Regions from separate parts of the Leuconostoc gasicomitatum LMG 18811 genome, predicted to be linked through region 1. Evidence: riboswitches for the same ligand, from Rfam matches in the RefSeq annotation. Region 1 holds a riboswitch; each other region holds the start of a gene.

Region 1 (5,449 bases):
GACCAATTGATGGGATGATATGATGCTTTAACATAAATTCTTCAAAATCAGGTATGCCACCGTTTTCCGGTGCATAGGTTACTAATCTGATACGCTCACCAGATAACGCATACCACTTTTTAAGCAGCTCAGTATCTGGATCAATAATGTACTCTTCCGGTTGCGCACCCATAAATACCTTGTTAATGAATGGTCCTTCCAAATGAATACCCTGAATAACAGGATTAGTTTTAGCAACTTCATTAATGGTTACCAAGGCACGTTCGATATTTTCAGGTGATTGCGTTATTGTTGTTGGAAAGAGTGATGTAATACCCTCAGTAACCATTTTATTAACCATGTCGTTGAGTTTTTCAGCATCACCATCCATGGTATCCAATCCGTAACCACCATGCTTATGCACATCAATAAAACCAGGCACAATGAGCTTCCCAGTTGCTTCTGTGATCAGTTCATCATCGTCTCTTGGTGTAAAGTCAATCATATAGCCGACATCATCAATAACATCTGTGAAGCGTATAAAGGCATCTTTTATATGCTTTGAACCTGTATAGAGATCAATATTTTTTAATAATTTAGCCATGATATAAATATTAGCAAGCACGATACACTCATTGTGAGTAACAAAACAGTGTTTGCCATTCCTCCTATTTATTCTTAACTCTAATTATAATTGGTATAGACCGATTTTGCAAATTTAATCAATCAAAAAATCAAAATAAATTCTAATCATCTAGATTACTGACTGTACGATTGGTCCCAGCTGCATACTTATGGGCAACTTTTGAGGCTGCAGCCGCAGCTAATGCACCAACGATATCATCTGCAAATGTCGTCACTGCTGCCGTTGTTTTTCCTTTGCGATCTAATTCGCCAACTAACCCGACTTTTATTTTATCGATATAACCATAGTTTGTTACACCAATTGTATCAAAAGACATGGCAATCGCAGTGCCCAATGTTTCGTCCACACCAAACAACGTATCATCATTTTCAACCAAATCTTGTAATGGTGATTCTAACAAGTGCGCTTCCGCCAAACGATCTAACTCCAGAGCAACCCATATCTGATGCTGAACGACACGCTTATGTAAGACACTAATGACAGCTTCCTCAACTTGTTCAATAGTTAACCCTGGTACATAGGATTTTTCACTGTCATACCCAATTATAGCAATTTCACGGAGCGTGATATGATGCCTGTTTAATTTTTCAACTGTGTTCTCGTATGTTGCATATTGCATAATTTCTCCCCCTACTGTTTTATCTAGTATATACAAAAAAAGAATATTTAACAAAGGTCATTTTTAGACTTGCAAAACTCACTAAACTTCTGTAAAATAGTTAGAGTAATTGCCCCTTGGCCAAGCGGTAAGGCGGTGGCTTCTGGTGCCACTATCGTTGGTTCGAATCCAGCAGGGGCAATAAAAAAAGCGATCAAATTGATCGCTTTTTTTATTACCCCTGTTAATGATAGACGCGTATAATAATCTTTATCAGGAGGGAATACATGTTTTATTTTTCAAAATTTATAGTTGGTGTCCACGAAGTCATACTTTCTTTCCCAGAAGAAAATCATGCAGAAGCGCTATTTGCAGCGATCACGCATGACCGCGAAACATTGTCTCGCTTCATGCCGTGGTCTGCTACAACACTTACTGTTTCAGATGAACATATATGTACAATTCAATCCCAGCGCCAGTGCGAATAATTAGGAGATAGTATGACCGTCAATCTTAAACCTTTTTCAAAATCAGATATTAAATACGTTTATGACGTTGAATATGGTATATTAGCCGATCGCACCTGGATGGCTTTTAATGGCCCTTATTTTCGAGATCCCATCCCAACATGGCATGAATTTCAACAAAAAATGCCTGAGTTAATTGATAATGCGTACCATCGTTTAATTTGGTATAACGACCGTATCGTCGGTGAAGTTTCTGCACATTGGATTGATGGCAAGCTCCAACATTGGTTAGAAGTTGGTATCATCATTTATCAAAAAAGTGATTGGGGTAAAGGTATCGCCAGCATTGCCCTAAAAATTTGGCTCGCAGAATTATTTTCACAACATGAAAAACTACCACATATTGGTCTAACAACCTGGTCTGGCAATATCGGTATGATACGCGTTAGTGAAAAAGTCGGCTTTGTACATGAAGGCACAATACGATCAGTACGCTATTGGCAAGGCGCTTATTATGACTCTGTTAAGTATGGTGTTTTGCGTGCTGAGTTTGCGTAAAAAATTCATCATCAATTAATTGCACAGTGTTATTTCTTTTTCTAGCAGACTCAATAGCTTCTGCTGAAAATGTAGATGTCGTAACAAAAATACCACGAGTATGCGCCACAGTGATTAGATCTCTGGGCAACCAACATTTAATTTTAGATAAGCGACTACTTTATGGCACTTGCGCTTTTAAGGTGAATTTCTGTCATTTCACCCAATTGTGTTGTCTCAATTACCTGTAAACGATAGCGATATCTGCCAGGCTCAAACAACCGCTTACCCTGTCCAAGTAACACAGGCACAATTTGTATCCAAAATTCGTCAACCATATTGGCTTCAAGTAACGGCTTTAAAATGCTACCACCGCCAACAACCCAGATATCATTACCCGCTTGTTTTTGATAATCTTTAATAATATCGACAACATTCCCTGAAACATAAGTCGTATCTGTTTGACTTAGATGCTTACCACGCGAAAAAACAACTTTTTCTTTACCTGCATAAAACGTTGCTTCACTCATAAGCTTCTGTGCCACTTCAAATGTTTTTCGTCCCATTACAAATGTACTAATCTGTTTTTCAAATGTTTCATAAGTTGATTGACCATTTAAATTAGTATCAAATAACCATTGCAAATCATCATTTTCATCAGACAAAAAGCCATCCAAACTTATGGCACCATAAAACACTACTTGACGCATAAACCACACCTCTCTTTGCTTAAAATCACAGTTATTCATTGTCAATGCTAATTTTAACATAGTTGCATAATCAAAAAAATTATGTTAAGTTTAACTTGTAGTTTAATATTTAACAATCTGGGGTGCCACGTGGCTGAGAAACACCCATTGAACCTGATCTGGTTAATACCAGCGAAGGGAGAATTGCTTTTTTTGACGTTGTACTAGGCAAACTCTTGGCTCATAAATGAACCAAGAGTTTTTTATTAGCTTAGAAAACGTATTACAAAAAAAGATTGCGATTTTAAACCATTTTGTATACCAGACATAAAATAACAACTACAAAAAAATTCTTGGAGGCATACTATTATGCAAACTATTTCAAAGTCAAAGTCAACACGTTGGGCACTTCGTGATGTGTTGTTATTGGCATTCGTCGCTGTTTTTATCGGTTTTATTTTTTGGGTACTCGGCCCAATTTATAATTTATTATCAGCTGCTTTAACACCATTGGGTTTAGCGCCTTTTGCAAATGAACTGCTAATTGGTGGCTGGATGATGGCTGCTCCACTTGCTAGTATTTTGATTCGCCAAGCAGGAGCTGGTGTTTTAGGTGAATTATTTGCTGCTGCTGTTGAAATGCTACTTGGCGGTCAATGGGGAGTCGCAACTTTGTTATCTGGCCTCGTACAAGGTATCGGTAGCGAAGCAGGATTTGCCGTTTTAGGTTACAAAAACTGGGGCTGGCGTGGTATCTTTGCCTCAGCAATCACCGGAACAATTGTGACTTTTATCTGGTCTACCTTCCGTGATGGTTACAGTTCTTACCATATCGGTCTATTAATCGCCTTGTTTATCACACGCTTTATTTCACTTTTGTTCTTTGGTGGTGTCTTAGTTGTTGCCATCCAAAAACTAATAGAAAAGGCTGGTGTTTTGCATCGTGACTGATTTAGTGGTTGACAATGTGAATTTTGCTTATCGCGAAACACCAGTGTTAACCGATATTTCACTCAAATTACGACCGAATAGTTTTAATTTACTCATCGGTCCAAGTGGTAGTGGTAAGTCTACATTGCTTAAATTATTATCCGGCTTATATCCAACATTTAGTGATGGTACATTGACGGGTGAATTAACTCTCGATGGCTATGATATTCATGATATTGTTCCTTATCAACGTGTCACACATATTGGCTACCTATTTCAAAATCCAACACGTCAATTTGTTATGAGAACGCCCTTTGAAGAATTACGATTTAGCCTTGAAAATTTACAAGTTAAGCCTGAAGATATTGAAAAACGTATTACAAATGCCATGGAAAGTGTTGGTATGACAGCATTTATGCACCATGACTTAATGAATTTATCTGGTGGTGAAAAACAAAAAGTTGCACTAGCCACCGTTTTAGCTGCAGATAGTGATTATTTATTGTTAGACGAACCATTTGCTAATGTTGATCCCGTTGCAAGATTACAACTCATCGACGTTATCAAAGCCTATCAAAATGAAGGCAAAACAATTTTAATAACAGATCACGATTGGAGTGGTTATACAGATGCGATTGATGATATTTTTGTCATGACCGCTGGTAAGCTACATAACGCATCATCAGATGAGCAGCAACAAATTTTAGCCAAATTACCAAATCAACCGGCCATTCATACAAGCCTACCTAACGAAAAAGAAGGTATTATTACACTTGAATCGGTGACATTAAAAAATGGCAAACGTACGCTGCTATCAACTACAAATCGTCTATTCCCCAGAGGAAAAAGAATTCTCATTACTGGTCCAAACGGTGTGGGTAAATCAACGCTACTGTCTGCTTTGGTTAAATTATATCCTTATGGCGGTACAATTACCTACCAACAAGAAGATATTGCTAAGCGTAAAATAGCAAAACATGTGCAAGACATCGCACTTGTTTTTCAAAATGCTGAACAACAATTTGTTGCCATGACCGTTCAAGAAGAACTGACACAGGCGCAGGCATTAAGCCATTCTCCTGAACTTTGGTCTGATGATACAATCATTACCGTCTTAACACAGCTAAATCTTCATGACCTTCGTGACCATATTGTTTATCAGTTGTCTGGCGGCCAACAGAAAAAATTACAGGTATTATTGATGCTAATAATTGGTACCCCAACGTTATTGTTTGACGAACCATTAGCAGGACTTGATAGTGCATCACAGCAGCATCTGCTTGATGTCATTGCCGACTTTACCAGACGTCAACATCAAACAGTCATCATGATTAGTCATCAATTACACGCTGTTACAGATTGGTTTGATTATCACCTGAAATTTGACAATCAACAGCTTAATTATATCGGTGATGCCTCATGAACCCATTGATTAAGTTTACAACAGTTATGGTTATTGCTTTGGAGCTTACTTTTATAAAAAGCGTGACACTCAATGTTATTGTTATTGGCGTTAGTGGTTTTTTATATCTATTTCTTAAACTCCATTGGCGTCAATGGTTATGGTTGTTTATATTACCCTTATTACCTGGACTAGGTTCTT
Region 2 (5,449 bases), 690 kb from region 1:
TCGGTGTTATTGTGAGTTCGCGGATGATTGATGCCTTCTTTACACGGCAACAGCAGATGCAGGTAATGATTATCACGACAAAACCTGAGGAAATGGTACAAGGCATTTATGACAAAATGCGTCGTGGTGTGACGATTATCAATGATGCACATGGTGGTTACACTGGTGAAGATCGTGCGGTGTTATTAACTGTTATCACGCAACAAGAACGTTTTGAATTACGAGAAGCGATTAAGTCTGTTGACGATCATGCTTTCTCATCAACTTGGAAAATTGAACATACGGTTGGCCGCTTTTATGAACCAGAATTATAAAAATAATTAAGGTATTGATCGAACTAGTTTGAAAATAATTATCGTTTGAACGATTAAATATATTAAAAATTAGTATACAGGTGGTGTGACAAATGCGTTTAAATCCGGATGATATACAACAAGAAATCTATAATTTAATTCTGAACCCAGCTACAAGGGAGTGGGAACGTGAATTGCTAGTACAGGCAAAAAATGGGCAATCTGATGTTAGCTTTAGGGAACATCTTGACATACTTAATAATGGGCTTAAACCTTTAGCTACAAGAAACAATTTAACGCCAGACGTGATGGATTTTTATTTAAAAATAAATGGGGAACCACAAACAGATTCAAGAGATAAACTAGCATTGCATACTGCACCAAATCCACCGTATCAAGAGCGGGCAATTTTTGCTGGTGGCTGTTTTTGGTGTATGGTGGAGCCATTTGATACGCGTCCTGGTATAGTTGCTGTTATTTCTGGCTATACAGGTGGTAATTGGAAACAGCCAACATATGATCAAGTTGTTGGGCAATATACTGGGCATGTTGAAGCGGTTGAAATATTGTTTGATACACGCTTGATAACATACCAACAGCTAGTTGACATTTATTGGCAATTGATTGATCCGACTGATGATTTAGGTCAAGTTGATGATCGCGGTGAGAACTATCGACCTGTTATTTTTGTAAATGATGAGAAACAACGGCAAATTGCTGAGCAATCCAAAGAAGCTGTTATTGCGTCACATCGTTACTCCAAACCGATTGTTGTAGGAATAGAAAACGCGACAACATTTTGGCCAGCTGAAAATTTTCACCAAGATTTTTATAAAAAAAATAAAATACGTTATCGCAAAATAAAACAGTCACGACAATTGTATTTTCTCTCACAACGCCTAACTAATAGGATTCATAAGCTATTTAGAAAATAATACGGTTGATGTGATTATGCACTAGGGGCGCCGATATTGGCTGAGAAGAACTCTTTAAATCTGAACCAGATTATACTGGTGCAAGAAAGTGCGATATTAATGATTTTTTAGGTGGTATTTTTCTCTGATTATGAGAAAAATACTTTTTTATTGCCTTAAAAATGACGTGATGAACTAAATAATAATTACTAGGTGTCATAATGATTGCGATGCTGTACTTCTGTCCCTTTGAATCTGATTTGATTAATGCTAGCGTAGTAAAATAAACACAAATATTGTGTATTTAATTAATCAGGTGCAGTAGTCATTCAAAAAAAACAGTTATTTAAAACAAAAATGTTGAGATGATTGTACCAAATGTGGTAAATTTAATGTTGAAATAGGTCATTTTTTGTTATTGATAATTTAAAGAGAGCAGGCATGTATGATTAAAAATCATCAAAAAAATCAAGATGAAGTTAACTCAGATGAAGCAGTCTTTGAATCGTTTTTTTCAGATGTATTGAGGAAAATGCCAGCGACAACTGCAAAAATTATGCAACAGACCTTTAATGAATCTAGGGTTAAAGCTGAAAAAATAGTGTTTAATAGTAGGCATCAAGTTGAACGCCGTTTTTCAGAATTTCTAGATGGTGTAGATAATCAAACCAAAACAAAATGCCATCAAATTATTCATGCAGCAGCGCTAACTGCAGCAATTGTAGGGTGTTCACCAATACCATTTTCGGATGCCTTTTTGCTTGTCCCTATACAGCTCACAATGATGTCGCGATTACACAAATTATTTGGTCAATCTTGGTCGGCAAGTGTTGGGAAGAGCTTATCTAAAGAGCTTGTAGTAGTTGGCTTAGGTAGAGGTGCTGTTGGTAATATCATTAAATTTATTCCTGCTGTTGGGACTGTCACAGGAGCCGCAATTAATGCTTCTGTAGCCGTATCCATCACTGAGGCCTTGGGCTGGACAACTGTTAAAATGTTAAATGATGGCGAAGATTTATTTGAACAAGTGATGTCTTTTAGAGGTCAATTCAATATCTTGTTTAAAGCAATGCACAATTTAAAATAAACTTTTATCTGCTTATAAGAGGATGTGGCATAAATATTAAGTAAGTCATAGCTTATTTAATTGTGGATAAAAAAATTATATGTTGCTAATACACGATTAATAAATAAAAGTTATATGTGTATTTTCTATCTAATTAGGTAAGGAAAAGTAACACTGATATTGATCAACCAATTACCAAATTTGAATCAGTGATTGACTTTTTAGTATATATTGTCTCTTGCATGTGTATTGTAAATTCATCGTATGAAAATACCCGAAATGTTATATAACATTTCGGGTAAACAGTTTGCCATAAGTTAAAGTGCAATATTACACATCAGCTGCTACGTTTGCAAACTTTCGGTGAGCTAAGTATCCAAAAACAAGGCTAAATATAACAGCGCCAATAGCGGATACGCGAGAATCGGATTGGAAGAATAAACTGAGATAAATAGCTAAAAAGAATAGTAATGTCAATGGACTTGTAAATTTGTATCCCGGCATTGTAAAGCCATCTGGTAGATAATCGGAGGATTCGCGAAATTTTCTATGTGCATACATTGTCATAGTGTAAACAATAATATACATGTTTGAAGAAATAGCTGTAATGAATCCAAAAGCTGAAGTGATTTGTGGTATAGCATTAATAACGGGCGATAGCAGGACTAAAATAGCGGTTAGTAGAATAGCATTGGCAGGAACACCATGTGTTGATATTTTTTTGAAGTGCGACATGATTGGTGTAGTAGAATCTTCCGCTAACTGGTAAAAATGTCGACCTGCAGAATATATTGCCGAATTTAAAGCTGAAGCAGCAGAAGTCAAGACCACGAAGTTAATGATGACAGCTGCTGCTCGTAGACCTGCTAGTTGAAATACCATGACGAAAGGACTTTGATCTGGCGTTTTTGCAATGACATGCCAGTTGATAATTGACATAATAATGGTCATCGCGCCTAAATAAAAAATTAAAATACGAATAATTATTGTATTTATAGCTTGTGGCAAAACGGCACGTGGATTTTGTGTTTCAGCTGTTGTGATGCCAACGAATTCCATACCTTGAAAGGCGAAGAAAACCATGGGAAAGGCAGAAATGAACATCCCTACACCATTAGGAAACATTGAAAAATTATGTGTGATATTGTTAAATGAGGCTATGGTATGGCCACCTGAAGCGGGTGCTTGAAAACCAGTAAAAATCAAAACTAAGCCAGTCACAATCATGGCAACAATGGCAATAATTTTAATCATTGCAAACCAGTACTCTGTTTCACCAAAATATTTAACAGAAATTAAATTAATTAAGGTTAAAATAGCTAAAAAAGCGATTTGTATAATCCAAGTTTGCCAATGTGGGAACCAAAATTTAACATAGGTTGAAACAGCTGTTAACTCGGCCATGGCGACGAAAACTAAACCAATCCAATATGACCAACCTGCGAAATAACCAGCACCAGGGCTAACATACTTGCTGATGAAAGAAACGAAAGTGTGTTGTGAAGGATCCGCATATAACATTTCTCCGATACCACGCATCATGAGGAAGAAAAAAGCGCCTAAGACAGCATAAACAATTAAAATTGAGGGGCCGGTACGGGCAATAGAATTACCAGCACCTAAGAAAAGTCCCGTTCCGATTGTACCGCCAATAGCGATCATTTGGACGTGCTTTTTTTTAAGACCACGTTTGGTACCATCTGCGTTTGTTGCTATGTTTGTATGTGTCATCATATAAATAAACCTCCCAATTTACAACGGGCTATGAAGATAGTCGTTGAAACCATATTATCATTTTAATCATTATTTACTCATTTAATAATCACAAAAAAATTAATCTGATTTGTGCATCATGCACAAATCAGATTAATAATAGCGCTAATTGAATATCTACAAGAACATCTGGCATTTCTAAGTCAACGCCTAATAAGTCACTAATACGTTTTAGTCGATAATTGATGGTGTTTCTGTGAACAAATAATGCTGTTGCAACTGCAGTTACATTTTGATGCAAAAATACATAGCTTTTTAGAGTTTCCAATAATTCTGTGTTCTTTAAAATACTACCTAACGTTTTCTCCACGAAAACGTCACTTTCTTGTTTTGGTAGTAGATCTAGGAGTTCTTGCGCATTTTTTGGTCGAAAACGCATAATTGGATGTTGGCTGGATGTTAATTTCAAAGCATTATTTGCTTGATCATATAATTCAGATAATTTATGAACAGATTTTGAAATTCTTGAGAAGCCCATTGTAAAAGGATAATTCAATTTTTTTTGTGTGTTTAGAAATTGAAACAATTGATTCAAAAATTGCCGTGTGTCAATATCTTCATTAATAAGTAGTACAAGTTGCTGACTATGTGAAAATGTTAGGACGGGTAGATGATGCTCTGAAATAAACCAACGTGTGAGTTGTTGTCGAATTTCAAATTGGTGCGATTCAATGATTGTATTTTGTTGGACAAAGTCTATTATGGCCACACGAAAACATTGTTTGTTGTCAATACTTTCATCGTGCAAATAATTATCTATGGCTGAGTCACTTAGGCCACCTTGCATGACATTCAAGAAAAATCCAGAACGGTTACGAAAGTCAGTCTCATTTAATAAATCTGTCCGAGAATTAGCAAGGCCTAAAGTATTCATGACTTGTTGCTGCCGCAACATTTGAAAATCTGATGGTTCTGATTCATTGACCACAAATGCAGCAAATGCTTTGTTTTCATTTAGCGCTGAAAAAATTGGTAAAATATCAATAATTTGATGATTAAATGCAATACGGGTTGGTGCTAATAAATTAAGATAATCGATGTCAGATTCATGACGCAAATAATGCGTTAAAAATTCACGTTGAGCAACCCACTCACTACTAGCATATAATGCTGTAAAATGAGAATCTAATAAGGCAAGTGGCGTTTTTAATACTTTAGCACTTTGATCAAGTAAATGTTGATAGGTAATATTTTGAGCGTTTAGATTTGATAATTGTTGATTAATGGCGATAATTTGTCTTAGTTCGGTATTTTGTGTTTCTAAGATGACCGCGGTGAGACGTTTAACTGTTAATGATAAAAAATCATCTGCCGGTGTCCAAAGTATAGGAATCGCTAATTTGTCTGCTAAAATGATGATGTCTGTTGGTAGTTCATAAATGTAACGGTCTAATTTAATAGCA
Region 3 (5,449 bases), 830 kb from region 1:
CAGTTTCAATTTTGCTATGTTCAACATCTACATCGCCATTTTTCAAATCAGCTTCAAGTATTTTCACCGAACTACCAGTCAACTTGAAATCATCATTATTTGACTGGACCCTTAACTTGTTAATGGTTACATTGTGTAGATTAGCCGCTGCATTTTTCACGTCAACCATTGCGTTTTGTGCTGTCACGCGAACGAGATTCACATCATCATTATTTGACCTGACATTAATTGTATTAGCATTAACATCCGACACTGTCACCTCAGAGTTTTCTTGTGTAATGCCAATTGCATTAAGATGTACATGACTGGGTACGGTAATCGTCAATCTTGGCGAATTGTCATGATACAATTCACGCCAGTCAAAGTTGAAAATAGAATGATCACCTGTTGGCTTTTCTATTTTCAACTCACCATTTGAAAAACTAATTTTTGCTTTATTTTCACTTTCAGCTTGCGTCTCTGTTACCGAAAACGTTTCTCCTCGCTGAACATAGATGTCCGTATCTGTAGCGTCTATCGCAATTTTTTGAATATCTTGTGTATTTCTAGGTAACTGCTGAGATAAATCATAATCTTTAACAGATTCTCTTTTTTGATAAGAGAATCCATTATGCCAAATAACCCTTCCCGGTTTTTCAATCAACATTGTTGAAGTTGCCATGGCAACCCCAACTACCAATAAGGACCAACCAATAATCGTTTTACGCTTCATAATTTGCTCCTTTTTTTATAAATCGCCGACCAATGGCTTTAATTAAGTTGATTAGGCCATTAAAGCACGCACGCATAAATGATACCATCAGTGGTCCAATTAATAATAGAACCCCAATTGCAGCGATTCCGACACCAATGAAGAAAATACCACCACTCAGTGAGTTAAACACAATTGCAACACCGGTAATAATACTAACTATCGCTGTTATGAGTATTGCCACGACAATTGAAATTATCGTCAATACCATACCAAATACAGTGGCTAATGCTGAAACTAATAATGCTACCATTATCAAGGCGACCGGTAATATAACTGGTGATGCCAACAACCCCAAAATAACCACCCAAATCATACGCAATTGTTGTTTTGGCTTAATCTCTGATTCATCATCAGCATCCATATAAAAATCAGCAATTAAACGACGTGCAAATTGTTTTGGTGTCCCAAATTGTTTACGTGCAGCTGAATTACTTAAATTAGCCTCAGTAAAGTATTCATCATAGTATGCCATCGTTTCGTCACGTTCATCACGTGGCAATGCATGTAAGTGCGCCTCTAATTCATTTAAGTAACTCATATTTATTCTCCTAAAATTGCGTTAATACCTGCGGAAAAATCTTGCCAAGCATTTTTAATTTCTCTCAAATGTTCACGACCATTATCAGTTAATTGATAATATTTTCGCGTGCGTCCTTCAAAAGGTTCACTGTAGGTGGTTAGCTCGCCACCCTTTTCCAACCGACGTAAAACAGGATACATCGTTGATTCTGAAACAATCACATGTTGTTTTACTTTTTTAGTCAGTGCATAACCGTATAAGTCTTGCTTATCTAAAATAGCCAAAACCGTGCCATCAAGTAACACTGTTGGTGTTTGTATCATCATATTATAACCTCTTGTATACTATTTTCAATATAGTATATATTATACGCAAAATAGTATTGTTTTTCAACAAAAAAAACAGCAATTATAATTGCTGCCAATACTTTAATACATTCTCAATATTCGAACTGTCACTAATCATACTAATCACTGCAGCACCATCAACATCTGTTGCTAACACTGTCGCTAAATTATCCTGACTAATACCACCAATCGCAACCGTTGGCCAGCGACTTTGTTCGACTAATCTCTCAAGCGCTATCAAACCAATTGCTGGTTTAGCATCTGCTTTACTTTTAGTTTCAAATACTGGTCCAATACCAATATTATCAATACCAGAAAGTAATGAAATACGTTCATACTCTGCTTGAGTAGATACTGACACACCAACAAACATGCCATGACTTGCTACAATGTTAGCCGCAATATTACCATCTCCCTGCCCAAAGTGCACCCCATCTGCGTGCACAATATGCGCTAAAACAATATCATCATCTATAACAAAGGGCACGTGATAGGCTGAGGTAAGCTCTCGCACTCGTTGTGCTACACGTAATTTATTAGCGCCAACCAAGGACCCAAAACCTTTTTCACGGTATTGAAACAAGGTAATACCGTTGCTCAACGCCTCCTCCAGTACTTTGTAAAACATGCGTTCATCTGTCACATTTTGCGTGCCTAGTATAAAGTATCGTGCTAACATTGCGCGATTAAATATCATTTATAACCTCCGGTTGATTTTCTGTTGTAATAACTGCCAGATGATTTAATGGGCCATGGCCATGGCCCACTTGTATCCCATCTCGAATAGTTGCATCAACATAAGCTTTGCTTTTTATAACAGCAGTTTTCATATCCAATCCGAGCGTCAATTGTGCTGTGATAGCAGCCGAAAGTGTGTCACCTGTTCCATGGGTTCTTTCAGTGTCAACTCGCTGACTTTTCAACCAAAAATGACGCCCATCAGCAAGTAACACAAAATCATACACCGCTAGTTCACTACCATGACCACCCTTGAGTAGGACATTTTTAGCACCCAATAATTGTAATTTATATGCTGCTATTTTGACATCTTCATGTGTTTGAATTGTCATTTCTGTTAGCACTTCAGCCTCTGGTATATTTGGTGTCACCATAGTCGCAAGTGGTAATAATTGCGTTTTTAATGCCAAAATTGCCTCATCACGCAATAGCTTTGCTCCGCCTTTGGCGACCATAACAGGATCTAAAATATAGCTGCCAAAATTATAGGTTTGTAGCGCTTTTGCAACAGTGTTCACAGTTTGAGCGTCACCTAACATACCCGTTTTGACTGCAGAAATAGACAAATCATCAGCAATTGACTGTATCTGTTGTGTAATGACTGTAGGTGGTATCATTTGAACTTCTTGAACACCACGCGTATTCTGTGCAGTAACGGATACAATGACATTACCGCCATAGACACCTTGTGCCATAAATGTTTTCAAATCAGCCGAAACGCCAGCACCACCGCTAGAATCCGTCCCAGCAATTGTCAAAGCTTGCGGTGTGTCATTAATCATGAATCCCACCACCATTAATAAATGCATCAAGTTCGTTTTCTGATAACAAGTAGAGTTCATCTAATAACTGATTAACAAAATAACCAGGTGTTTTTACTTTTTTACTTGCTTTTACGCCAGCTAATTTCATTGTTGCCATCGCTCTCATTGTATTCTCAATTGAGATACCATCACCATTATAGGTACCAATTAAAGCAGAAAGTGCATCACCTGTCCCAACATTTGTTGCCAAAAGGGGCACATCAACGTCAATCGTTAGCGTTGTGTGGCCATCACTAATAACATCTTGTTTACCACTTAAAGCAATAATTGCACCTGTCTTTTCGGCTGCCAATAATGCAATTTTTCTAACATCCCCATTACCAGTTGCATCAATCCCTTGACTGGAAAAATCAACACCAGCAAACCAAGCAATTTCAGCTGCATTGCCGCGAATAATATCAATTTGTGCATCTGCCATAAGTGCTACCACTGGCAAGCTTCGTGAGGGTATACCCACTGCCACTGGATCCAAAACGACAACTTTACCGGCTTGATTTGCTAATTGCGCTAGCTTAATGGTTTCAAGTAATTCCGAACGCCGCCATGTACCGCTGTTGATAACCACAGCATCACTTGCAGCAACTAAATCTGGAAATTCCTCTAACTCACGTGCCATAATAGGTGATCCACCAATGACATTGACAACATTAGCAACAAATTGTGGTGTCACATAGTTTGCATAATTGAATACGAGCGGCTTTTTATCTTTTATTTCTGATAACTTCATAAATTTTCTCCCTGTCATGTCTGGTTTTACAATATTAAGGCAATAGAAAAACCGTTGCTTGAATTCACAAAAGGAAATCAATCAACGGCTACAAAAATAGGCACAAAATGCTTAAAATTAGTATTCGAAAATGTATCTCCCTTCGCACGCATTACCGTGATCAGGTTCAATGGGTGTTTCTCAGCCAAATGGCACCCCAGACATATCTATTTAGTTTATGAGTTCATTGTAGCTTAGAATAACCAATTATGCAAGATACGAGTTATCCCCACCATGTTTTGTCATCAAAATCACGCATTTGATGTGTCAATGATAACTGTTGCGCAGAGTTAACATGAATATAACTGGTTGTGTAAGGATTTTTCATGAGTTTTTTCATTTGATTAAATTTATCACTATTTAAAAAAGATCCTAACGCCTTGTGATCAGGCCAAAAACTCCACAACATATAGTCTGATTTGCCATTACTGTTTTGTGCAAGAATGGCATTTTCAGGTACAAGTTGTGCGATTAGTTCATCATTTCTATCCTTAGTTTGAAATGCAATTTGATGAATAACATCACCACTTAAATGACCGACTGTCACTATGCTATTAAATAACATCGGCCGTTTAAAATGGTTCACCATGTCAGGCGCACCAATAATTAATACATTCGTCCCTGCTAATTGTGATTCTTTACCCAAATAGAAGAATTTATCTGGATTTAAAGTCTGTAATGCTAACAATTCTGCAGGTGCTTGTTCAGGTGCTAATATTAAATTAATTTTCATAAGAAAGGCTCCTCTAATAATTTCACAACATCCGGTGATAACCGAGATGAATTATTTCTAATAAATTTTTTGACACCGGCAAACGTTACCAAATCAATCGTTGTTGGTACCGCTTTTACTTGATTTAAGTGTCTTGCAAAAGTAATGTCGGATAACGTCATCATGTTGACACCCCAACCTTCAGGTAATAATAATGATTCCCATTCATCCTTAAGCACTGCTTCTGCACGTTTGAAACGCATATCTTTATTAATAAAACTACGTAGATCATTTGGTTGTAATTTATCATTCATAGCAAAATTAATTAACGTACTCCTTTCTAAAGCACTATACAACCACAACCTTACCAAATGGTTGGCTAATACTCAATTTTTTACCTTGTGGTAACAACCAATAAACTTGTTTAAATGCCGTTTGTACCTCATCTTCTTCCCCATCACCATCTGTTAAAATGACCACAATTGTTTGTTTTGGATTAAATTTTTGATCAATTAATGCACTGAAAATACTTTTAAAAGTTGTTCCACCACCAGTATGACGCACCCAATCTTTGATTTTTTTTATAGCATACACTTGTGTATCAAAAGAAAAAACATGCACCTCAGCATCAAACTGTCTCGTTAACGCTATAACATTTGCCACCATCAGACCAGCTTGTTGATCAGAAATTGATGCTGAATTATCAATAAAAACAACCAGTTGCGCATTAAAAACACTTATTTCGCCAGTTAGGTCTAATCGATAGGCCTGTCTTCGGTTAAACCTAG

The links. A riboswitch is a leader RNA that binds a small molecule or an ion and turns the genes downstream of it on or off. The one in region 1 is predicted to bind thiamine pyrophosphate.
Region 2: it holds a riboswitch for thiamine pyrophosphate, as region 1 does, so the genes downstream of both, LEGAS_RS05660 (YcjF family protein) here and LEGAS_RS02355 (ECF transporter S component) in region 1, are expected to answer to the same signal.
Region 3: it holds a riboswitch for thiamine pyrophosphate, as region 1 does, so the genes downstream of both, thiM (hydroxyethylthiazole kinase) here and LEGAS_RS02355 (ECF transporter S component) in region 1, are expected to answer to the same signal.

The regions. Positions count from the first base shown of each region.
Region 1 covers NC_014319.1:469,300-474,748, reverse strand. Annotated here, with positions in the region: gene nagA (N-acetylglucosamine-6-phosphate deacetylase) at 1-583, opposite strand, end outside; gene LEGAS_RS02380 (phosphatidylglycerophosphatase A family protein) at 726-1,244, opposite strand; tRNA gene LEGAS_RS02375 (tRNA-Gln) at 1,355-1,425, shown strand; gene LEGAS_RS02370 (hypothetical protein) at 1,511-1,711, shown strand; gene LEGAS_RS02365 (GNAT family N-acetyltransferase) at 1,724-2,248, shown strand; gene LEGAS_RS10350 (restriction endonuclease) at 2,214-2,357, opposite strand; gene LEGAS_RS02360 (dihydrofolate reductase family protein) at 2,404-2,937, opposite strand; TPP riboswitch at 3,046-3,135, shown strand; gene LEGAS_RS02355 (ECF transporter S component) at 3,286-3,867, shown strand; gene LEGAS_RS02350 (ABC transporter ATP-binding protein) at 3,860-5,269, shown strand; gene LEGAS_RS02345 (energy-coupling factor transporter transmembrane component T family protein) at 5,266-5,449, shown strand, end outside.
Region 2 covers NC_014319.1:1,158,932-1,164,380, reverse strand. Annotated here, with positions in the region: gene LEGAS_RS05670 (YitT family protein) at 1-314, shown strand, start outside; gene msrA (peptide-methionine (S)-S-oxide reductase MsrA) at 407-1,228, shown strand; TPP riboswitch at 1,242-1,332, shown strand; gene LEGAS_RS05660 (YcjF family protein) at 1,653-2,294, shown strand; gene LEGAS_RS05655 (amino acid permease) at 2,604-4,007, opposite strand; gene LEGAS_RS05650 (PucR family transcriptional regulator) at 4,135-5,449, opposite strand, start outside.
Region 3 covers NC_014319.1:1,588,511-1,593,959, forward strand. Annotated here, with positions in the region: gene LEGAS_RS07655 (DUF4097 family beta strand repeat-containing protein) at 1-712, opposite strand, end outside; gene LEGAS_RS07660 (DUF1700 domain-containing protein) at 702-1,292, opposite strand; gene LEGAS_RS07665 (PadR family transcriptional regulator) at 1,295-1,600, opposite strand; gene thiE (thiamine phosphate synthase) at 1,683-2,318, opposite strand; gene thiD (bifunctional hydroxymethylpyrimidine kinase/phosphomethylpyrimidine kinase) at 2,308-3,141, opposite strand; gene thiM (hydroxyethylthiazole kinase) at 3,134-3,910, opposite strand; TPP riboswitch at 4,031-4,119, opposite strand; gene LEGAS_RS07685 (hypothetical protein) at 4,173-4,682, opposite strand; gene LEGAS_RS07690 (hypothetical protein) at 4,679-4,975, opposite strand; gene LEGAS_RS07695 (vWA domain-containing protein) at 5,010-5,449, opposite strand, start outside.